DNA from 3 places in the Kurthia populi genome. Region 1 is predicted to be linked to each of the others. Evidence: riboswitches for the same ligand, from Rfam matches in the RefSeq annotation. Region 1 holds a riboswitch; each other region holds the start of a gene.
What was found. A riboswitch is a leader RNA that binds a small molecule or an ion and turns the genes downstream of it on or off. The one in region 1 is predicted to bind lysine.
Positions count from the first base shown of each region.

Region 2: linked by a shared signal. The riboswitch ahead of ACFSY7_RS04740 (transporter substrate-binding domain-containing protein) and the one ahead of ACFSY7_RS18085 (aspartate kinase) in region 1 are both predicted to bind lysine.
Region 3: linked by a shared signal. The riboswitch ahead of ACFSY7_RS08880 (amino acid permease) and the one ahead of ACFSY7_RS18085 (aspartate kinase) in region 1 are both predicted to bind lysine.

Region 1 is NZ_JBHUOR010000139.1:50-8,070, forward strand. It holds gene ACFSY7_RS18085 (aspartate kinase) at 225-1,454, opposite strand; lysine riboswitch at 1,566-1,749, opposite strand; gene uvrC (excinuclease ABC subunit UvrC) at 1,806-3,578, opposite strand; gene trxA (thioredoxin) at 3,687-4,001, opposite strand; gene ACFSY7_RS18100 (electron transfer flavoprotein subunit alpha/FixB family protein) at 4,224-5,201, opposite strand; gene ACFSY7_RS18105 (electron transfer flavoprotein subunit beta/FixA family protein) at 5,237-6,010, opposite strand; gene ACFSY7_RS18110 (enoyl-CoA hydratase) at 6,038-6,811, opposite strand; gene ACFSY7_RS18115 (TetR/AcrR family transcriptional regulator) at 6,864-7,445, opposite strand; gene ACFSY7_RS18120 (AMP-binding protein) at 7,523-8,021, opposite strand, start outside.
Region 2 is NZ_JBHUOR010000024.1:11,459-19,479, forward strand. It holds gene ACFSY7_RS04715 (CAP domain-containing protein) at 1-124, opposite strand, end outside; gene ACFSY7_RS04720 (YrvL family regulatory protein) at 396-809, shown strand; gene ACFSY7_RS04725 (hypothetical protein) at 861-1,169, shown strand; gene ACFSY7_RS04730 (hypothetical protein) at 1,537-1,989, opposite strand; gene ACFSY7_RS04735 (hypothetical protein) at 2,230-4,848, shown strand; lysine riboswitch at 5,000-5,187, shown strand; gene ACFSY7_RS04740 (transporter substrate-binding domain-containing protein) at 5,301-6,140, shown strand; gene ACFSY7_RS04745 (amino acid ABC transporter permease) at 6,163-6,948, shown strand; gene ACFSY7_RS04750 (amino acid ABC transporter ATP-binding protein) at 6,961-7,692, shown strand; gene ACFSY7_RS04755 (hypothetical protein) at 7,784-8,021, shown strand, end outside.
Region 3 is NZ_JBHUOR010000042.1:46,841-54,861, reverse strand. It holds gene ACFSY7_RS08880 (amino acid permease) at 247-1,698, opposite strand; lysine riboswitch at 1,822-2,000, opposite strand; gene ACFSY7_RS08875 (CynX/NimT family MFS transporter) at 2,181-3,386, shown strand; gene ACFSY7_RS08870 (hypothetical protein) at 4,184-7,342, opposite strand; gene ACFSY7_RS08865 (glycosyltransferase family 2 protein) at 7,355-8,021, opposite strand, start outside.

The sequences.
Region 1 (8,021 bases):
GGGTCTTTTTTTATTTATTTTGAGTGGTGCACTTAATATTACAATTCGTCTTATAATAAAATGACTGATTTATGAAAATAATCGTTTATTATCGATGCCTTTCATGTCATTTCATTTTTAAATAGAAGAAACTCAAAATTTTTAGAGATTTCTGTTCAATTTCCACTTAGATAACTGGACATTTGCCTACACAAAAGACTACTCTTTTTTTATTTCTTTTCCGTTTAAACTTCTACTGAAACTTTACTTAATTCAAATTCCTCATGTAGAGCATTGGCTGCTTTTAACATATCTTCATGCGCTACTACGACCGACACTTTGATTTCAGATGTACTAACCATCTTCACACCGATGCCTTCGCGGTATAGACGGTCAAACATCGCCGCCGCAACTCCTGGATTAGAGGCCATACCTGAGCCAACAATCGATACTTTTGCTAATTGACTCTCATGCTCGATATGGTCATAGCCTAATGTACTTTTATGTGCTGCTAAAACGGCTAATGTCTCTTGTAACTGTGATTCTTTAACAGAGAATGACACCGTTGGACTGCCTTGTGCGACAAGCGCCTGTACAATAATATCAACATTGATATGATTTTTAGCTAATGTTGTAAAAATATTGGCAAGTGAGCCAGTATAGCTTTCATTATAATAAACGGTCATACGCACGATTTGCTCTTCAAAGGCAACTCCGCGCACTACTAGATTTTTTTCCACTATAACTTCCTCCTTCAAAATCGTTCCCTCAACTTCTTCATAACTCGAGCGAACGGTCATCGGCATACGATGATTTTTAGCGACCTCCACGCTACGTGGATGAAGCACACCCGCGCCTAAACGTGCGAGTTCAAGCATTTCATCATAAGACATCTCCTGTAGCTTACGCGCGCCTTTAATATAGCGTGGGTCACTTGTATACACGCCGTCCACATCGGTGTAAATATCACAGCGTTCTGCGCCAAGAGCTGCCGCAAGTGCCACAGCTGTCGTATCTGAGCCACCTCGACCGAGCGTCGTAATATTCCCTTGTGCATCAATGCCTTGGAAACCCGCTACAACGGCAATTTTATGCTCATTTAATGCTTGCTGAATCATTTTTGCTTGAATGTTTTCAATACGTGCATTGCTCGGTACTTGCTCCGTCACAATGCCCGCTTGCCACCCTGTAAAAGACTGTGCTTCAATGCCTAAAGATTGAAGCGCCATCGATAATAATGAAATTGTCACCTGCTCACCTGTTGTTAGCAGAACATCCATTTCACGTTTTGAAGGAGTCGTTGCTATCTCATTTGCCATTGCGACAAGTTGATCGGTCGTTTTCCCCATTGCAGATACAACAGCCACAATGCTATGCCCTTTTTTATATTCCTTTTGAATTCGCTGTGCTACGTGCTGAATTCGTTCTGTTGTCGCTACCGAAGTACCGCCAAATTTTACAACTAAAGTACTCAAATTTATTCGCTCCCCACATATTGTCTATGTCAGGCAGTCAACATGAATCGAAAAAAGGCCGACCTAAATTTTAGGCCGACCTTCGCATGTACGTTCATCGTTCGAACATTCATGTGTGATAGCCCTCCAGAACCATTGCTGATTCTGACAATTCCACATTTCTTAAATGTAGAACCAACAGTTAGAAAGAATAGATTTCCTAACCATTTCGGCGGCCTCCCCTTTCAACACTCCTCACCGGTTCTATCCAACCTAAGAATGTTTACTATTAGAGTTCCGCGCCTCTATCATCACTAATCTAGTGATTTCATTTGGTGCTTTAACATTATCACAATATTTGGAAAAGGACAATTATTTTTTTGAAAAATACGCAATTACGGTATTACTTAATGATTTAGGTAGTCCAGCTTCTACTAATTGTGCCTCATCTGCTTCTTTAATTTTCTTAATCGAGCCGAAATGACGCAGTAGTTGCTGCTTTCGCTTTGGACCAACGCCTGGTATCTCATCTAATACCGACGTAATGGCATTTTTTTGGTGCAACTGACGATGGAACGTAATCGCAAAGCGGTGCACTTCATCTTGTATACGCTGTAATAAATAAAAGGCCTCACTATTATGCTTGAGTGGCACAAGCTCCGGTGGCATACCGTATAGCAGCTGCTTCGTACGGTGCTTATCATCCTTTGCCAGACCAACAATCGGAATATCGAGCCCTAGCTCATCCTCTAGCACCTCGCGCACGACCTCCATTTGCCCTTTACCGCCATCTGTGACGATTAAATCAGGCCAAGGCTGGTCATCACGTAACATCCGTGTATAACGACGACGTACGACCTCACGCATCGCTCCGTAATCATCATGCGCCTCTGCCTGCTGAATTTTAAATTTACGATAATCCTTTTTACTCGGCTTACCGTCAACGAATACAACCATTGCAGAGACGGTATCGGCACCAAAAATATGTGAGTTATCAAAGGCTTCGATGCGCAGCGGTGTAACGATTTGTAATGCATCCCCTAGTTCCTCACAGGCTCCAATCGTGCGCTCCTCTTGACGCTCAATCAGCTTAAATTTCTCATCAATCGAGTTTTGCGCATTTTGCGTCGCAAGCTCTAGCAATTCTTTTTTCTTACCCTTTTGTGGCTGTAGTACAGTAGCATGCAGCGCCTCTTCTAGCATCTTCGCATCAATTTGTTGTGGGACGAGTATTTCCTTCGGTAGCAAATGCCCTTTTTCATAAAAGCGCGCCACAAATGTTAAGAATTCTTCTTCCGGCTCTCCGTAGGACGGGAACATCGATACTTCACGCTCGATTAGCTTGCCTTGACGTACAAAAAAGACCTGTACACAAATCCAGCCCTTATCGACCGCATAACCAAAAATATCGCGATCTGTGAAGTCATTAATAATAATTTTTTGATGTTCTACAACTTTTTCGATATGCGCAATTTGGTCTCGAAATTCCTTTGCTCGCTCAAAATCAAGCTGCTCAGAGGCTTCATACATTTTCTTCGTTAATTCTTTTTTGACATCATCCTGCCCACCCTTTAAAAAGCGTGAAATTTCCTGCTTCATGTCATCATAGGTTTCCTTAGGAATGTCTTTGACACAAGGCGCAAGACACTGGCCGATATGATAATAGAGACAAACGCGATTTGGCATCGGATCACATTTGCGTAATGGATATAAACGATCTAGTAGCTTCTTCGTTTCAGCAGCGGCATAGCCGTTTGGATAAGGACCAAAGTATTTTGCGCGGTCCTTTTTCACCTTACGCGTAATCATTAGGCGTGGGTAGCGTTCATTTGTTATTTTCAAATAAGGATATGTTTTATCATCCTTCAGCATAATATTATATTTTGGGTCATGTAATTTAATTAGATTAAGCTCTAGTAAAAAGGCTTCCATATCCGAGGATGTCATAATGTATTCAAAATCGACAATTTCACTAACTAAGCGCTCCGTTTTCGCATTATGTGAACCGGTAAAATACGAGCGCACACGATTTTTTAAAACTTTCGCTTTCCCTACATAAATAATCGTTCCTTGTCGGTCCTTCATTAAGTAGCAACCCGGCTTATCCGGTAAGATAGCGAGCTTTTGTTTTAATAAGTCATTCAATGACGTTCCCCCCTCATATACTCATTATACAAAATCGAACAGGCGTTCACAAAAAAAGAGCGCTTATGCCGTAGCACAAGCGCTCTTCTTTCTATATGTTGTTGCGTATTAAGCGTGTTTTGATACGAATTCAGCTAAAGCTTCTTTTGGTTGGTAACCAACAACTTTATCTACTAATTCGCCATCTTTGAATAATACAAGTGTAGGAATTGACATAATACCGAATTCAGCAGCTGTTTGTTGGTTTTGGTCAACATCTACTTTTACGATTTCTGCTTGTCCTTCGATTTCAGGTGCTAGTTCTTCAAGAACTGGCGCGATCATTTTACATGGTCCACACCAAGTTGCCCAGAAATCTACTAATACTAAACCTTTTTCAATATCGCCATGGAATGACGCGTCTGTTGCATGTTTAATTGCCATAATTATATAGCCTCCTTAGTTCTCATTACCGAAAGTTTAGCACATTTCAAGGGTGCCTGCGACTTTTTTGCTTGATATAAAGATATATCCGCATAATCTAGCGAATGAATCTTCCGGTATCTCTTTTATCCAATGCGGATTTCCTATAAAGTCGTCTCTTTCATATCTTTTTTAATATAAAACGGGGAACCACATTGCTGTGATTCCCCAGTGTTTTTAAAATTACGCGTTCACTTGAAGCGCTTTAACTTCTTCGATTAGAAGAGGTACTACTTCGAATAAGTCGCCTACAATACCGTAGTCAGCCACATTGAAGATGTTTGCTTCTGGGTCTTTGTTAATAGCAACAATGACTTTTGAATTCGACATACCCGCTAAATGTTGGATTGCACCAGAGATACCTGCAGCGATATAAAGGTCTGGTGTTACAACTTTACCTGTTTGGCCGATTTGTAGTGAGTAATCACAGTATTCTGCGTCACATGCACCACGAGATGCGCCAACCGCACCGCCAAGAAGATTAGCAAGCTGTTTTAATGGTTCGAAGCCTTCAGAGCTCTTTACGCCACGACCACCAGAAACGATTACTTTCGCTTCTGAAAGGTCAACGCCTTCTGTCGATTTACGAACAACGTTTTTCACGATTGTACGTAAGTTTGTAATATCTACTGATAATGCTTCAGCAGAGCCCGACTTCGATGCATCTTTTTCAAGAGGCTCGATGTTATTCGGACGTACAGATACTAATAGTGGAGAGCTTTGAGATTCCACTTTTTCAAACGCTTTACCAGAGTAGATTGAGCGGATAAATTGTGCGCTATCGCCTTCACCCTCGATTTTTGTGACGTCTGAGATAAGACCTGCTTCTAGTTTTGCCGCAACTTTTGGTGATAAATCTTTACCAAGTGCTGTGTGACCAAACACGATTGCTTCTGGGCCTTCTTGGTCGATTACCGCGTTAAGCGCTTGACCGAAACCATCAGAAGTATAATGTTGTAAGTGTGGGTGCTCCACTGTAATAACACGGTCAGCACCATAAGCGAATAGCTCACCTGCTAAGTCACCTACTGATTGGCCGAATAATGCTGCAACGACTTCGCCGCCGCCAGAGATCGTTTTACCTGCTGCGATTGCTTCAAATGATACATTTCGTAACGCGCCTTCACGTGCTTCTGCTAAAACAACTACTTTTTTTGACATTGTAAATCCTCCCATCAATTTGTTTACTTAGGATGTTAAATAACTTTCGCTTCAGAATGTAGTAATGATACTAATTCTTTCACTTGAGCTGGTAATTCACCTTCAAGTACGCGACCTGCTGCTTTTGTTGGTGGAAGGAAAATTTCCACAACGTTTGTTTTTGGTTCTACATCGTCTTCATCGATGTCTAAATCATCTAACTCTAATTCTTCAAGCGGTTTTTTCTTCGCTTTCATAATCCCTTGTAGTGAAGGATAGCGAGGTTCATTTAAACCTTGTTGTGCTGTGATTAATAGAGGTAGAGCTGTTTCGATTTCTTCTGAATCCCCTTCAACGTCGCGAACGATGTTTGCTTTACCGCCACTAATTTCAAGAGAAGTAATAGTTGTTACATAGTTAATGCCTAATAATTCTGCTAAACGTGGAGCTACTTGACCTGAGCCGCCGTCGATTGCAACGTTACCGCCTAGGATTAAGTCTGCTTCTTTATCTTTTAGGTATTCTGCTAAAATAGCTGAGATTGTATATTGGTCTAAATCATCTAAATCTTCTTCAGCGTTGATTAATACGGCTTTATCTGCGCCCATTGCTAATGCTGTACGAAGTTGTTTTTCTGACTCCTCATTACCGATTGTCAGTACTGTTACTTCGCCGCCCTCAGCGTCGCGGATTTTAATCGCTTCTTCGATGGCATATTCATCGTACGGATTGATGATGAATTCCGCACCGTCTTCTTGAATTTGACCTCCGTTAATAACGATTTTTTCTTCCGTATCAAAAGTTCTTTTTACTAATACAAAGATGTTCATAATCGTAAACCTCCCTATGTGTATTATCTATTTTCCCTTAAATACTGGCTTGCGTTTTTCTACAAACGCTGCGATGCCTTCTTTTGCATCTTCTGTCTTAAAGCATGCTGCAAAGTGCTCGGCTTCCGCTTCTAATGTTTCCTTTAGATTGGGTGTATCGCCTAAACGAAGTAGGTCGATGGCTGATTTTAATGCTAGTGGACTCTTTTCAGCAATTTTTTGTGCTTTTTGAAGTACACTCGCTTTCAGCTCCTCTTCTGGAAAATGAGCATTAGCTAACCCCCACTGTACAGCTTCCTCACCTGTTAATGACTCAGACGTAAACATCATTTCTGCTGCTTTAGCAAGTCCAACATGGCTCGGTAATCGTTGCGTACCACCATACCCTGGAATTAATCCAAGGTTAAGCTCAGGAAGCCCAAGCTTGGCATTAGACGCGACATATCGGATATGGCAACTCATGGCTAATTCCAATCCGCCACCTAGCGCAGCACCATGAATGGCCGCGATAACTGGTTTCTCGAAAGTTTCGATTTTTCTGAAAATTTTATGCACAGCCATTGTCTGATCATGCATTTGTTTTTCCGTTTCAACTTGCGTAAACTCTTTAATGTCTGCACCAGCTGAGAAAAATCGGCCTTCGCCGTGAATAACGACAACACGTGTATCTGGATCGTTGGCAATTTTATCAAATAGACCGTCAAGCTCGACGATCAGCGCATAGCTCATTGCGTTCGCGGGTGGGCGATTAATCGTAATGACTGCTAGGGCGCCTTGGTTCGATAATTGTAGAAAGCTCATTCGCTAATTCCCTCCTATATGTAAGAGGCTGAGCAAAAGCTCAGTCTCTAAATTATGACTTAATACCATTTAGCAATAACTCATATACTTTGGGTGCTAGTGCGAGCAAATCAAATTTTTGGTCTTTCATCACCCATGAAGTCGTTACTTCATCAATGGTTCCAAAAATACATTGTCTCGCCAAACGAATGTCCATATTCGCTCTGAAGTCACCTGCATTAACACCTTGTCGTAAGATTTCATCGATTAAATCGAGATAACCTTTTAAAATAGCATTAATTTTCGCTCGAACTTCAATATTGGATTGGCGCAATTCTAGTTGTGTCACGATCCCGAGATGTTTATTATCCGTTTGTACTTTAAAGTGACTTTCAATCATCTTTTGCAGTTTCTCAGAAGCTGTTTCATTGCGATCTACAATCACTTGTAAGCGGTTAATAAAAACTGCCATCTTATCTTCAAAAACGGAGATTAAAATATCCTCTTTATTTTTGAAGTATAAATAAATGGTTCCATCCGCAACACCAGCCTGCTTCGCGATTTTCGAAACTTGCGCTTGATGATAGCCGTTTTCTGCAATAACAATTACTGCAGCGTCTATAATTTGCTTATACTTCGGCTTTTCTTTCCTCACTTTGTATCACCACCATATCCAAAAAATGAATGGTTATTCATTCACATCTTTATAATAAATGCACCTGGTAAGTTTTGTCAAGCAAGGTTATCATTTTGTTTTGCTTTTTCTTCATCAACAAGCTGACGACGCAAGATTTTCCCTACCGCGGTCTTCGGTAACTCTTCTCTAAATTCGTAAATACGTGGTACTTTATATGATGCTAAATTTTTACGGCAGTAACGATTTAATTCGTCATCACTCACCTCTGCACCTTCTTTTTTCACGATAAAGGCTTTTACAGTTTCACCGCGATACGGATCTGGTACTCCGATAACGACACATTCTTGAATCCCTTCATGCTCATATAACACCTCTTCGACTTCACGCGGATAAATATTGTAGCCACCTGCGATGATGATATCTTTTTTACGGTCCACAACGAAGAAATAACCATCCTCGTTCATATACCCCATATCACCTGTCAATAGCCATCCATCACGTAATGTTTGTGCTGTTTCCTCAGTACGATTCCAGTAGCCCTTCATAACTTGTGGTCCTTTAATGCATAACTCGCCCACTTCTCCAACGGCTACT
Region 2 (8,021 bases), on a different contig from region 1:
TCACAATAAATTTCGCAATACTGCTCTCCGATGGGATGTCCCCTGTAATGCTTTCTGCTGATGCAGAAGATGCAGCGACTAACATAGAGGCTGCAAATGATAAACTAATAATCCATTTTTTCATATTCTTCACTCCTATCAAAAGTGTATCAAAATGATATAGTAGAAGAATGAGCATGAACGATTATTCTTTTTTTAAGCGTTCAGACTTAAAGTGGTATTCCCTTTTGTGTGAATCGACAGTACTCACATAAAGTTTTGTTAGCAGTTGAGAATAATAGCATGCCAAATTTAATGATAAATTGTTAATTATTGTGTTAATTGGCAGGTTATCTTTTTTTATGGAATTTAGTCGATAGTCTTGTTATGCTAGTAACGAAGTGAGGGATTAATAAATGAAAGAAAAATTCGCAATTTCTGCGAGCCTCTTTGTGGTAGCACTCCTTTTTATTGGGGTAGGAGTGATTGAATTTTTTGCCTTAAAAATTTTAGGTTTGCAATATACATCCTTATGGATGGGTATATTATTCATTGTATTATATGGTGTATTTGATTTTATTATTGCCTTTTTTATTGGTGCGATTCCAAGTGTATTAGTGGAACTCGAACTATTAGAAAAACAATATCAGGCAGGACTTGATTTCGTCATTGATTACATATTAGCTTTATGTTTAATTGGGCTATTGGATGCCTTTATGCCATCAATTTCTATTACATTGTATGGCACGTGTATTTTTGCGCTCGTAACGGCAATCATTCATTACAAGATGAATATTCATGATGATGTAGAATCTTCATCAAAAGCTTAATGAATATAACCTCCTTTTATGGTAAAATATTACATAATAGGAGGTGTTTTTATGAATAAATGGCTGAAGAGCATTGTGTTTGTAGGAATAGGTGGCTTATTATTCTTTACGGTGAATTATTTGTTTTTCCATAGTGAAGGACAGATGAGGACGAGCATCACACAAGAAAATATTGTGCAAAAGAATGATACGTACTATTTAGTCGTCGATGATGCGTCATATGAAATCGACGAGCAATTTCAAAAGCGTATTGATACAACGGATACGATTGAATATGATATAGATTATACATATAATTCGCTGTTCCAACGTGGGAAAATTGTAGAGCTCCATAAAATTGGAACAAATTATAACAAATAAAAAACGAGAAGCGGCTACTTGTGCGCTTCTCGTTTTTGCTTTATAGCCAGGATTGATAATGTCGATTCCCATAAATATAAAGCTTTTGTGTCGCAATAATTCGTTCGATTAAGATAATAATGCTTTTAAAAATAGCATATGACGCGACAGATGCTTGTTCTTTTTTACCGTGTCACGGTTTGCTCAACAGCTATAAATTGTAATTGACTAGCTGTTGTGGGTGAATGCTCAGCAATGGTTTGATAGTACGCATGACTAAGCATTAAAAAATACGAAAAAAAGAGCAAGATCGTTGTTCAACGTTTCAAAAAAACATTTCTCCTTCAAATGATGATATATATATGTACGTTTAAAAAGTAAAAAAGTTTCAATTTAATACATTGGGTGGAGACATTGTATCATTATCATCATCTGGTAATTTCAAATAGCGTTTTAAATCACTAGCCGCACTGTTTAAAGTTTGTTGGATACGCTTGCCTAGCTTTAAAATCGCTGGTGTAATATCACTTTCTTGCCAAATCGTTAACAAATGCTGCTGGAAAGCAACATAGCCAATAAAATCCATCATTCGATTTTGCACCGACTTATAAATGATTTTTTGACTCGCATCATCTGTCATTTCATTATGTAATAGGGTTAGTTCAAAGCAAAAATCAAACATTTGCTCACACTTCTCTAAGGTCGCTTTGTATTGTTGCAGGGCATACCAGCTTTGAGACGTTAAATACACCTCACCCATTTTTTTTCGTAAGTTTTCGCGTGCTTTATGTATGTCATTCATAAGATGTTGCATTGCGTCAATGTGGCTTCCAAACGTCATATTATCACCTCACTATATCGCTATTATAACAAGCATTTCGGCAAAATCACATAAAAAGCTTGTCCTTTTTTATACCCTTTCTCATACGTGATTAGGCATACTATCTTTTCATGTATCTATTAATAAAATAAGTATTAAAGACTATCTATTATATGGAACCTTGTCATCTTGTCCGCAAATAGAGAATATTTTACAATAAAATAAAATATTAAATCTTATACAAAATAAGGAGGTGTTTTTATGAAATGGAAAAGACTCATCGCTTCTACCACATTAGCCTTTATGATGTCATCAACAATCACCTTACAGCCTGCGCAAGCTGCAACGTACCAATTGAAAGATGGTGTATTGATTGATGCAACGACGAAAAAAGTAGTAAAAGGATATGCACTCTACAAAGGGAAATTGTATAAGGACGGCAAATTAAATAAAGGATATGTTTATTGGAATAACAAATTGTATCGTAATAGTGTATTAAATACGGGCTATGCCATTGTTGGCGAAGGAAATTTAATGCGTCTTTATTATGATACACAGCTAAAAAGTGGCACGAAAAAAGCGCTTAATAATACACTTCTATTTAAAAATGGCTTTTTAGCGCAAGGGAATGTACAGACAAAGGACTTACAGTATTTATATGTGGATGGTCGTTTAAGTAGCGCGGATGAAAAGGTATATCAAAAAGCGGGCCTCTACTATTTATATGAAAAAGGCCATTTATCGACAGGTGAAAAAATGGATGCTACAAAGCAGTATTTATTTAAAGATGGCAAGTTAGATACTACGGCACCGACACAACTAAGAGATGGTCATTTATTTGTAGAGGGTCGTGCACCACAAGGAAACTATCTATATGAAGGAACACTTTATTTTTATGGTAAGGTAAGCCAAGAATTGACGGATTATAAAGGCCTTTACTATTATAAGGACGGCAAGCTTGCGGATGGTGATGCGAGCCCGTACCCAGTGAAATTCAATCAAGGCGTGCCTATAGTGACGATTGACTCGGTTTCGATGCTTGATTTGAATCGTCTTCAAGTGCTTGGAGAAGATACGAGTTGGTTATTGAAAGAACAAATTCGGGTGAATGGGAAAAATGTAAAGGGCAAAGGTTATATACAAAGTGAAGAGGATAATTCTGTTTGGTTATTGAATACACCTGTACCACTCGATGAAGACATTTCTGTTCAAATTGGTGATCAAAGCTTTACGTTAAACTATGATTTAACGCAGGCGAGTTTAGCACTTGCGAATGATACATTTGAGCCGGGTGAGGAAAATACGTTGGCGTTGCAGATTGGTGCTACTCAAAAGAGTGTCAAGGAGTGGAAAGAAGCGGGCTATGATATAAAATTTACAGCACAGCAAGCAATCTTTACGGAAGGTGCCACCTCGACAACAGGGGAACTTGCTACGACGAACAAAGGGGTGTACCCACTTCATGTAAGTGTCGAGAAGAATGGTAAGAAGCGCGAGCTAGATACGAAAATTCGTTTTACTGCTTACAATCCAAAGGAGGAAGTAGCAACAGATGAAATTTATCTAAAAGTTCGACAAGATTACTACAACTATCAAATGACACCAACTAAAACATTAGTTGTCGGTGAATTAGGCTATGTCTCTACTGCACAGTTTGCTAATCCAGGGTTCCGTGTGAATGGTGCAAATCTAACCTATACAAGCTCGGATACGTCTGTTATTTCATTCCGTGACGAGGATCTACAGGACGCTAGTAGTGAAGATTCACTGCCTATTATTGCACCACATTTAGTAGCGAAAAAAGCAGGGAAAGCAAAAATTACAGTGAAGGCTGGGAATTATACGCAATCCTTTACAGTGAATGTGGTGGATAGTAAGCGGAAGCTAACAACGATTACGGCACCGAAAACGTATAAGGCCTATATAGAGAAGGATATTAATCCACTCGCTGTTCCGGGGCTTCGTGCAACACAAAAAGACCAATACGGAGACCCTTATTACAAGGCTGCAAATAAATCGACCATTCAGTATCCAAAGACAATTCCATTCCGCTACGCACCGATAAAAACATTTACAAGTGCTGAGGTGTATACGTCATTAACACCAACAACTGCTGGTCAAAAAGGAACGATTTATTATAAAAATGCGAGCGGAAAAACACTTGCACAGACCGCGCTGACGACGAGTAAGCTTCCAGCAAAGGGGGAAATCGACTTTAATAATTTAAATGATTTAACATGGCACTATGAAGATGTGAATGGAAAATACGCGGGTGAGGTACCAAAAGCAGATGTTAGTGGCTATAAAGTACGCTATAATCCAGCGATGCTATCGATTGATGGTGAGACAACTGGTGAGTATACGATTGGACGTATTAAATATGCACCAGTGACATTTTTACGAAATGGCTATACAACGGTTTATATTTACGATAAAAATGATAAATTAACTCGTACGCGAACAATTTATAGCCCGGCAACGAGACCGGCAATTACAAGCATTGATACAAAAGATGTACCCACATTAACAGCTCCGGCAACAATCGGCTATAAGGATGTACTTTATACGTCAGAGGAAGCCGGGAAAGATCCAAAAGTGGAACGCTTTACACTATCTCAAAATAGTAATGCGACGGTTCGAATGACTCAAAAAGCGCGTGAATGGGCAGATGCAGAGGAATATGAAAATACCGTTCAAGCAGGTGATTTGTATTTGGACTATGATGAAAATGGCAAATTTTCAACAGGGGATAGACCGGTTCTAACAGTAACAGCAGACAATGCTACAGACTATGCGCTCAATAAATGGCAAATCAATGAAAAAGATACGATCTATATCCGTTATGGAAATGTTATTGAAAAAGAAATAAAGATTGATTAAATACGAAGGAATGAAGTCATTTATGTGCATGATTTAGTCGTAAATACCGAAATTGTTTAGAAAAATAAAAATATTATGACAAATTATATTGACATAAAAACAACATTCCTGTATATTTAGTCTCATAAATTAGAATAAATGCCTCACAGCTTCGTGAGGTAGAGGCGCGATAAGTCAAGATACAATCGATGAGCTAGAGAAGAGTTATGAAACGATTGATGAGGGATTATCGCCGAAGTGCATGACGATTTCTCAACATCATGTGCTGGGTCTGCAGTGAACAATTGCAGGACTGTCTCGCTTGAGTTTCCACCTTAAGTGAGTTGTGCTATCTCAATTTGGAATGTTGTGAGGATTCTGGGACTAAAGATAATTTAGGGGCCTGAGTTTACCTCAGGTCCTTTTTTGTTTAGTCCCAATAACTAATTAATGACAAAAAAGGAGAGAGTAGGATGAAGAAAACAGGATGGTTAGTAGGTTTAATGCTTGTACTCGTTCTTGCGTTAGCAGGATGTGGCGCTTCAGATTCTGATAAGTCAGAATCTTCTGGTGATTCAAAGGATACATTTACAGTAGGGATGGAGGCAGGTTATCCACCATTTAACTGGACACAACAGGACGATTCAAATGGCGCCGTGAAAATTAAAGATGGTTCTGAGTATGCGGGTGGGTACGATGTTGCAATCGCACAAAAGGTAGCAGATAAATTAGGTAAGGAATTAGTTATTGTGAAAACAGAATGGGATGGACTTGTTCCCGCATTAACTTCAGGTAAGATTGATGCGATTGTAGCAGGTATGTCGCCAACAAAAGAGCGTTTAAAAACAATTGATTTCTCAGATGTGTATTACACGTCTAACCTTGTAATGGTTGTGAAAAAAGGCAGTAAATATGAAAATGCTACGTCGTTAGCAGATTTCAGCGGTGCTAAAATCACTGCACAATTAAATACATTCCATTATTCAGTAATTGATCAAATTGATGGTGTGAAAAAGCAATCTGCCATGGATAACTTTCCGGCAATGCGTGTAGCACTAGAGTCAGGTAAAATTGATGGTTATGTTTCAGAGCGTCCAGAAGGTGTATCTGCAGCAGCCGCAAACGATAATTTTGCAATGGTTGAATTTACAGATGGCTTTAAAACAAGTAAAGAGGATACAGCAATTGCGGTTGGCTTACAGCAAGGCAGTGATTTAAAAGCAAAAGTAAACGAGGCGTTAAAAGAAATCTCTGAAGACGATCGTACGAAGCTAATGGATGAAGCAATTGCAAATCAACCAGCAGCAAAATAGTTGCTTGTGAGGAGGAATATTGATGAGTTTAGATTGGTTTATAACCATTATTACGAATAACTGGCCGATGCTTTTACGAGGCGCTTGGATGACCCTAGTTATTTCAACACTCGGGACACTTATTGGCGCATTAATCGGTTTGATTATTGGCGTCATTAATACAACTCCGAAAGCACAAAAGGGCGGTCAAAAAACATTTTTAGCGATTGTAAATGGCTTATTACGTGTCTATGTGGAATTCTTCCGTGGTACACCGATGATTGTACAGGCCATGGTTATTTTCTACGGCACACCGCTTATCATGCAATGGCTTAAAGCAACAATTGGTACGGATTTCGGCTTTAATGGTGATATGAATGCGACATTTGCTGCAGTCGTCATTGTGTCATTAAATACAGGTGCCTATATGGCGGAGATTGTACGAGGCGGCATTATTAGTGTCGATAGGGGACAATTTGAAGCGGCACGCGCAATGGGGATGAATCATTGGACGACGATGACATCTGTTGTGTTACCACAGGTGCTGCGTAATATCTTACCGGCAACGGGTAATCAATATATTATGAATATTAAAGATACGTCGGTATTAAATGTCATTACCGTAAATGAGCTGTTCTTCCAAACAAAAACGATTGCGGGTGCGAACTTCCGTTACTTCGAATCATTCTTCATCGCGTGTATTATTTATTTAATTATGACACTGACAGCGACACAGGTGCTTCGTTTCTTCGAGCGTCGTTTAGAAGGCAAGGCCAATTATCAAATGCTTGATGAAGCGGGCATTATGCGTCCGAAATCACGCGAGTAAAGGAGAGAGAGTATGGGAAACGTTATTGATATTCAGCATCTATCAAAATCCTTTGGTTCGCATGAAGTTTTAAAGGACATTAACTTTTCTGTTGAAAAAGGAGAAGTCGTAACGGTTATTGGTTCATCAGGCTCTGGTAAATCAACATTACTTCGCTGTATTAATCTACTTGAAATACCTTCAGGTGGCGAAATTATTTATCATGGTGAAAATATTTTACAAAAGAAAAATTTGAATGATTACCGTAAGCATATGGGCATGGTATTCCAGCAGTTCAATTTATTTAATAACTGGGATGTTTTAAATAACTGTACTGTAGGGCAAAAGAAAATTCTGAAGCGTTCAAAAGCGGAGGCCGAAGAAATTGCGTTGAACTATTTGAAGGTTGTTGGTATGGATCGCTATGTGAAGGCGCGTCCTCACCAACTATCAGGTGGTCAAAAGCAACGTGTAGCAATTGCGCGTGCGTTATCGATGTCACCAGATGCACTTTTATTTGATGAACCAACATCTGCGCTAGATCCAGAGATGGTCGGTGAAGTGTTACGTGTCATGAAGGAGCTTGCACAGTCGGGATTAACGATGATTATCGTGACGCATGAAATGGAATTTGCACGCGAAATTTCAGATCGAATTGTTTTTATGGATAAGGGGTTAATTGTAGAAGAGGGCTCACCGGATGAGTTATTTAATAATCCAAAGCATGAGCGGACAAAAGCCTTTTTACAACGTGCACTCAAATAAATCATGAAGAAGCTGTCTTTTTGGACAGCTTCTTTTTTTGTGCAGCATGTATACGATTTCGTGCTATGCTAGATTTGGAGGGGACATAGCGATGAAAAAGTATAAGGTATTGCTTCTCATCTGTTTCACACTATTATTGGTGGCTTGTGCAGATGAAAAAGTGTCTGTTAAAAAAGATGTGACAATTGGTGCGGTCAATGAGCAAGAATATGAGGAGCTAGGCACTGTCCAACTAGATGAAAAACCAGCAAGAGAAGCGCTTCAAAAAGTATCATTGTCATTAACGATTGAAAACTTTGAGCAATTACAGAATGCGAAATTAGCTGTCG
Region 3 (8,021 bases), on a different contig from region 1:
AATAATGTACAAAGTATATCACTCTACTTCTTAAAATCAATACACGTTTAAGAATTTTATTTATTTTGAATATTATGAAAATAAACTAATTTCTTAACATTCTTTTGCTCATGCACGTTTTTTTAGCTGTTTCACGAACATTTTTCTCATTTTTGTATATAACGTCAATTTTATGATATGAAAAGTTTTTCGTTTTATATCGTTTTACGAACAAAAAAAGAGCCGCAATGCGACTCTTTTTTTTAGCTACTGACGATGATCCGTTTCTAAATCAACATCTTGTAGTTTGTATACTTTTGTTTTGTGTTTCACTTTATAGCCAATCCATAATAGTAAGAAAATCGGTACACTAATGTATGAAACCGTCATTCCTACCCAGTCGATGTCGCCACCCATAAAGTCTTGAACTTGGCCGACTAAAATAATCGCACATAAAATAAAGGCGAAAATCGGACCAAATGGGTACCAGCCAGAACGATATGGTAAATCATTTAAATCTTTTCCTTGTGCGATATATGCGCGACGGAAGCGGTAATGACTTGCGGCCATCCCAATCCAAGCGATAAAGCCACACATACCAGATGAAGATAATAACCACATATATACTTCACCTGTGCCGAAGAATGATGTTAGGAACGCTAGGCAGGCTACTAATACCGTTAATACTAATGCAGCTACTGGCACGCCTTTACGGTTTAATTTTAAGAAGATTTTTGGCGCTAAGCCGTCTTTTGCTAACTGCCATAATGTACGTGATGATGCGTATAAGCCAGAGTTACCTGCTGATAAAATCGCTGTTAACACAACCGCATTCATTAATGTTGCCGCAAACGCAATACCCGCATTTTCAAATACTAATGTGAATGGGCTAATCGCTACATTGTCATCAGTATTCACTAAGCGAGGGTCTGTGTAAGGTAATAATAAACCAATCGCGAATAACGCTAGAATATAGAATAATAAAATACGCCAGAAAATAGATTTCACGGCTTTTGGAATTGTTTTTTCAGGATCTTTTGCTTCACCAGCAGTCGCACCAAGTAATTCTGTCCCTTGGAATGAGAACCCTGCTGCTAGGAAAATACCTAGTATTGCGAAGAAACCACCGTGGAATGGACCGTCACCTTCAAAGAAGTTTGTGAAGCCAACCGGCGCTTTCCCACCGATAATACCAAAGATCATTAAGAATGATACGATTAAGAAAATGATGATCGTTGCGACTTTAATAAACGCAAACCAATATTCACTTTCACCAAATGTGTTTACTGATAAATAGTTCAGTAAGAAAATAATAATAAGGAATGCAGCACTCCAAATATATGAAGGTGTATCTGGGAACCAATATTTCATAACAAGTGCTACGGCCGCTACTTCTGCCGCGATTGTTACTGCCCAGTTATACCAATAGTTCCAACCTAATGCGAATCCAAGTGATGGATCAATAAAACGTGTTGCGTATGTGCTCGTAGATGATACTGGCATGTAAGCCGACATTTCACCAAGACCGGTCATTAAGAAGTACACCATCACACCAATTAAGGCATAAGCTAAAAGTGCGCCACCAGGACCTGCCTGTGCAATCGAGTTCCCACTTGCTAGTAATAAACCTGTCCCAATCGTACCACCAAGCGAAATCATCGTGATATGGCGCGATTTAAGACCACGGCTCAACTCGAGCTGTTCTGTATTGTTGCTCATAAAAAATTTCCTCTTTTCCTATTGCGTATCAAGGTCTAACAGTGGTTTTTCTGAATAAAAAAACCCATTCTAGAACTTTCTCTAAAATGGGTTGTATGTATACAGTAGTCCCACCAAACTTAGATTAAAGATAGCTCAACACGTTGTTACGTGACAGTTCTGCACCTATTAAGCGACAGCCCCAGCATTCAAATGATAAAAGCATTTGAAATACTTCGGCAAACGTTCCTTTCTCATTTTGTCAGTAATGCTTTCTCATCTCGAAAATGATACTAATAACGTTCGCGACCTCTACCTCACCTTTTTTGCTGGATGAGGCATTGCAATATTCTTTTTAATACTCGTTTCATTCTAATATAAAACACAATTCACTTCAAGACTTAATTGACATTAAAACTTATGTAATCCTCTAATAATTTGTTTCTATACTTTACTTGTCGAACCTGTTACGCTTAGTTCAATTCAGGAATAGGAGGAGGAATATGGAACAATCACATTTTGAAACTTCACGCAAATGGACGAAGGCGACCTGGTTATTCGTACTAGGCATCGTTTGTATTTCCTTTACGATGCGCTCCCCGATAACATCAGTCGGCCCAATTGTCGAAATTTTACGTGATAACCTACATATTTCAAATGTTATAGCAGGCTTCATTACGACGATTCCGCTTCTAGCATTTGCCGTCGTCTCACCAATCGTTCCAAAGGTATCTCGCCGAATTGGCATCGAGCGCACTTTATTTATTGCGATGTTCATTTTAGCAATCGGTGTTATTTTACGCTCGCTTGGCAGTAGCACGATGCTCTACATCGGCACAGTGCTAATCGGTATCGGTATTGCATTTAGTAATGTATTGATGCCAAGCATCATTAAGCTTCGCTTCCCGCTTCAAATCGGGCTACTGACAGCCATTTTTACCGTTTCGATGAATGTAACAGCAAGTCTAGCAGCAGGTGTAAGCTATCCAATCGCAACCACAGCACTTGGCTGGCAAGGCACGCTATCCATTTGGCTTGTTTTTATCATTATTGCGATTATCGTGTGGCTACCACAAACGAAAAAGACGGATCATGTAAATGCAGCCAATCTTTCAGGTAAGCCACCGAAAAAGAAAATTTGGCAATATCCCCTGACATGGGCTTTGACCTTCGCGATGGGCTTTCAGTCATTTTTATTTTATACGACCGTCGCATGGGTTCCGGCAATGCTTACCGAGCAAGGAATGAGTGCGAGTGCATCGGGTGCAATGTTCTCTGTACTACAATTTTCACAAATTCCGATGACCTTTATTATTCCCATTTTAGCGGGCCGTACACGCGACCAGCGCCCACTTGTTGCGATGTTTTCACTGTTTTATTTAATCGGTTTTGGTGGTCTCTTACTTGAATGGACGAGCCTCACATGGTTGTGGATGATTTTTCTAGGGCTTGCGGGTGGTGCATCGTTTGGTATTTGTATGATGTTCTTCTCTGTTCGTGCACGTAACGCTTACGAGGCAGCGGAGCTATCAGGCTTTGGGCAATCCATCGGTTATTTATTAGCCGCAACCGGTCCGGTATTATACGGCTTCGTACATGATTACGCTGGCGGCTTCCATAGCGCGAACTTTGTTTACTTAGCCGTTGCGATTATTTTATTCTTCTTCTCCTATGCGAGCGCGAAAGATCGGTATGTAACAAATGATTAATACATGCGGTGTGACGTTTAAATGTCACACCATTTTTTATTTCGAATCATTTATTTAAAAAGCCACATCCTGCTAGAAAGCGTCTTTTGCATACGACTTATTTTTTAATAAGTGTCAGCGCTATGTCTATGAACCTAGTGAAACGCTAATCATTTGTCCAAATAGCATTTCATATCAAATAATTATGTTTTTTTCGGTTGATACGTACAATAACTTTGTACAGCATCTTATCAAAACCGGACAAAGAAGGGTCGTTTTCAGCCCATTTTTCACGAGTTCGGGTCTATTTTCGGCCTCTAACGGTTCTCTTTCACTTAGAAAAAACGTGCTGCATGGCGCATTTTTGATTTGTTTCAATAAATGACATGCTAGACTGATCAAATCCGAGTTTTCGTGCAAAAACAACCCTCGGAGAGCCTGAAAGCACCTGTTTTTGCCGAAAACAACCGAAAACGGGCCTTTTTCATATCTTAAAAATAATAAACATCTATGAAAAAATCGCAAATAAAAATTTTCGTTGACAGCTTTCTGCATGATGCTTATTAAAACTCTCTTTTTACGTACGAAAATAGACGTAGTTTGGCACTTATTTAGAAATATGTCGTAGCCAAAACCCGCTCCTTGAAGCAATCAATGATTTCTGACAGTGCATAAAAAAATGAGACTGGGGCAAAACACGTCATGTTCTTTTTTTAGCGTTCGCAATGAAAAACCGGAACCGCGCCACCGCGCGATTCCGGTTTTTCTTATGCTCCTATGAGAGGTGATTTTTACACGTATGTCAAAGCCTCATTTCGTTATTTCACAAAGGCTTGTTCATTTTTCATAAAGGCATCCTGTACCATGTAGTAGGATGGCTTCAGACGATAAATCGAGTTCGGCTGCTCCCAGTTTGCCCATGTATATTGTTTGAACGGACTAATCGTATTGCCTTTTTTTGCTGGCAACGTTTGAACAACTTTGTCCTCATCATTCATAAAGGCAACACCTACGTGAATGCCGTCTACCTTTTCACGTGCCATATAATCCGGCTTATCAATATCGCCAATTACTTCCTTCAAACTTGGGTCTGAGAAACTCATGAGCAACCACGGCACACGTAGTTCAATAAAATGCTCTTCTTCATTTATATTAAAATCGACAAGAGAATTATAGTCTTCTGCTTCAGGGTTCGCATTGCCTTCAAGTAATTTACCCGTTTCATACCCAACGAATGGGATTTTTTCTTTCGTTGTTGGGATGTTTAATTCATTGCTTAGTACATAATTAATTTTCGTAAAATTTCCTGTATTTTTTTCAGGATGATACGTAATATTTTCTGGATCGTATTTGCCGTAATACAGTGCATAAATATCATACTGTGTATCGACAAGTAGACGAGCATTTTTCGCTGATTTTAACGGTGCGATAAACTCGAGTCCATTTTCAGTTTTCAACTTATAGTTATTAATCTTTGTATTACCTTGCGTCTGCTTCGTATCAAGCATGAGCATCGGATACCCCTTCGCATCAGCACTCATTTGAATTTTATAATACACATAGCGCTCATCATGCTGCATCATGAGTGACTTGATTGGCCCACTTGACTCATACATGGTCTTTGCGCCTTCCCAGTCACGATCATCCCCATCGACCTTCACCTTTAATACATCAAAGCTCAATAAGCCAAATTGCTGCTCACTCGTCTGTGCATTTGACCAAAATGGACGACGATCTGGGTCATCTAAATCCATCGTATTCCACGTCCGCTTAAACCATTCATCCTGCCAGGTAAAGATTAAGCCGCCCATCATATCCTCATGTAAAATATCCTCGAATAAATGAACGAGTGTCTCGCCTTGTTGTGTTTCAGACATATGCCCCTGATTCCAACCATTGACGTTATTATGCGTTTTTCCTCGTGATGATGGAATCCCAAACTCTGCGATTAACACCGGCATATCATGTGCTGCATGTAAATCCTTTAAATACGCTGCGTAGTTATTTTTCTTGCCACGAAAATCGATATAATCATTGTATTGGTAATTCAGCGATTCAGGATAATACGGATACACATGATAGCTTGCGAATTGCTGTGTTTTCGTTACGTCCCCTTTTAAATGAATAACATTCGGATTGACGGATACTAAGTCCTCCTCTGGATCAGGCTCCTCAGGATGCTCCAGTAGATCTGTCGTCACCCAGTTTGTGAAGCTTAGTGGACGAACCCAGTTATACTTATCTTTTTCATATTTTGCGACATAATCTAGATTTTCAGCAATCCAATGTTCAAATGGCGATGCACCCTTTGTATATACATATGTGCCTTTATAGTCGCCAACTGCTTTGTTTTTCTTATTCGTTGACTTCACCATCACTGGGTCCCACTCAATGCCAAGCACCCAACCGATGACATACTCTGACACATCGGCTGTATAGGCCCCTGTTGCATGCCCCTTTTTATAAGCAATCATTTCATTGCCATGAAGAATATCGACGATGTGGCGAATTTCATCACGGAATTCCGTTGTCGCCTGCTTGTCAAAGACATTACCCTTATGAACAATTCGTTCCTCATCAATCCACGTACCATGCAACAAATAAAGCTTTTGTTCGTGTGCTTCGTTATAACGCTTCAATGCATTATAAAACCCAGGTGGTTGCACCGTATAAACACGCATCGTATTGGAGCCAAGCTTACCAATATCTTGGAACCATTTATAATATTCATTTTCCGTAATCGCTGCCTGTCCAGGGAACGTACCGGGTTTTCCCATCCCTACATTGACGCCTTGAATTTTCATTGACTGCCATTTTCCATTCACTTGCACCTGCATATCATTGTCATGAATGCGCGACACATATTGAACTTCCTTTGGTTTTTTGAGGGCCGCTACCTTTTTATTTTTTTGTGCGGTCGTTTGGGCGAGTACCTTTTTCATCATCGGTACATATGCATCCCAGTAGAAGCCCGTTTCCTTACTAAAATGACTAATCCAACTATTCAATATCTCCACACCAAGGAATTGATAGTAATTCGGCACAGACGGTGTTACATTGAATTGCCCCGCAAAGTAATACGCTGTCGCATTGTTCATCGTCATTTTATTAACAGCGACAAATTTTGTTGGCACACCATGTTCTTTCATTAACTGCTTCCCTGAATCCGTTAAATCCCAGTGGAAGTTTGCGAGTGTCGCTTCTGCTGATTCACTTTCAACAATATCAAACCAGCCATTAAATGCGACGGACTCTGTTAAATCAAATGCTTTTTGACCCGCTTCGGTGTACTTCACCGTAAGTTTACTAGCCACATCCTTGTCATCCTTGAGAATAAAGTATTTCTCTTGTTCCTCATTCACAAGCACAAAGCCAGCGCCACTATACGGCCAATTCTTTTCGTTCTTTAACCAACTCGGCATATCCGGATTGTCGAGTGATAATTCATTAAAATGACGGCCAATCCAGCCAGACGAATGAATGCCAAGTACACTGCTCATATGCTCACGTACCTCGGTCGTTGTTGGCGATGCGAGTGTATTAAATTCCGTTACAAGCGTAACCGCCTTATCATCTTCAAGACGTTTAAAAACCGCATTCCATTCATCCATCGTCAGCCCACCATCGAGCTTTTTCGGCTTAGCCTGTCCTTGCTTCTCCTCATAGACACCATATGTATCTGCAATATAAATCAAATTCGTATCGTCATATGATGTCGGGAGTTTCCCTACAGGCTGGTCCTGCTCAGGATGATAGCCAAAGTAATCTGTTAGGGCATACGGTTCTCCCTTATCATTTACATATTTCTCTGCTTTTAATAGCCAGTTTAACCCCTGATGCTCTTGATACTCCGTCGTTGCAACTGTTTTATCGATAATCGCAATCGAGAGTTTTTGGTCACTTTTCAATTGCCAGCCCCCAAAAATCACAAGTAAAAGCGCTATGGCCGCACCAAAAATAATCAGTAATTTTTTCATCGTCGCATCCCCTTATAAGCCTTTTCGAACCATTTCGCCCCAGCTACTTTTACCGCGAGCATAATTCCACAAGCCGAGTAGACGGAACCATAATGTACATGGTTTATACCAAAAGATTTCAGTGATGGCTAAGACGAATAAGCGCCAAATATCTTTTACTGATATGTAACGCTTCATTAGCCATGACTCCATAATGACAGATACCATCGAAAATAGTGCGCCATTGATAACGAATAATAAGAGTAATAACAACGCAAACTCTAAATACACACCACCTGTGAAAAAGGCGAAAATCACATATAAGTAGCCCGCAAATTCGATAATCGGTCCTAAGCATTCGATAAATAAGAAATACGGAAAGGCGATAAAGCCTAGCTTACCGTATTTGGGATTTGCGAAAATTTGTTTATTACGCCATAAGCTTTCCATTAACCCTTGATGCCAGCGACTACGCTGACGCTTCAGCTGCTGATACGTTTCAGGAGCCTCTGTCCAGCATACTGGATACGGTAAAAACTTAATTTTTTTAGACTTTTGTTTTTTGCGAATCAAGCGATGTAGACGCACGACAAGCTCCATATCCTCACCGATTGTATCCCGCAAGTAACCCCCTACTTCGACAACTTCCTTTTTCGAGAAAATACTAAAGGCGCCAGAAATAATAAACACCATATTGAAG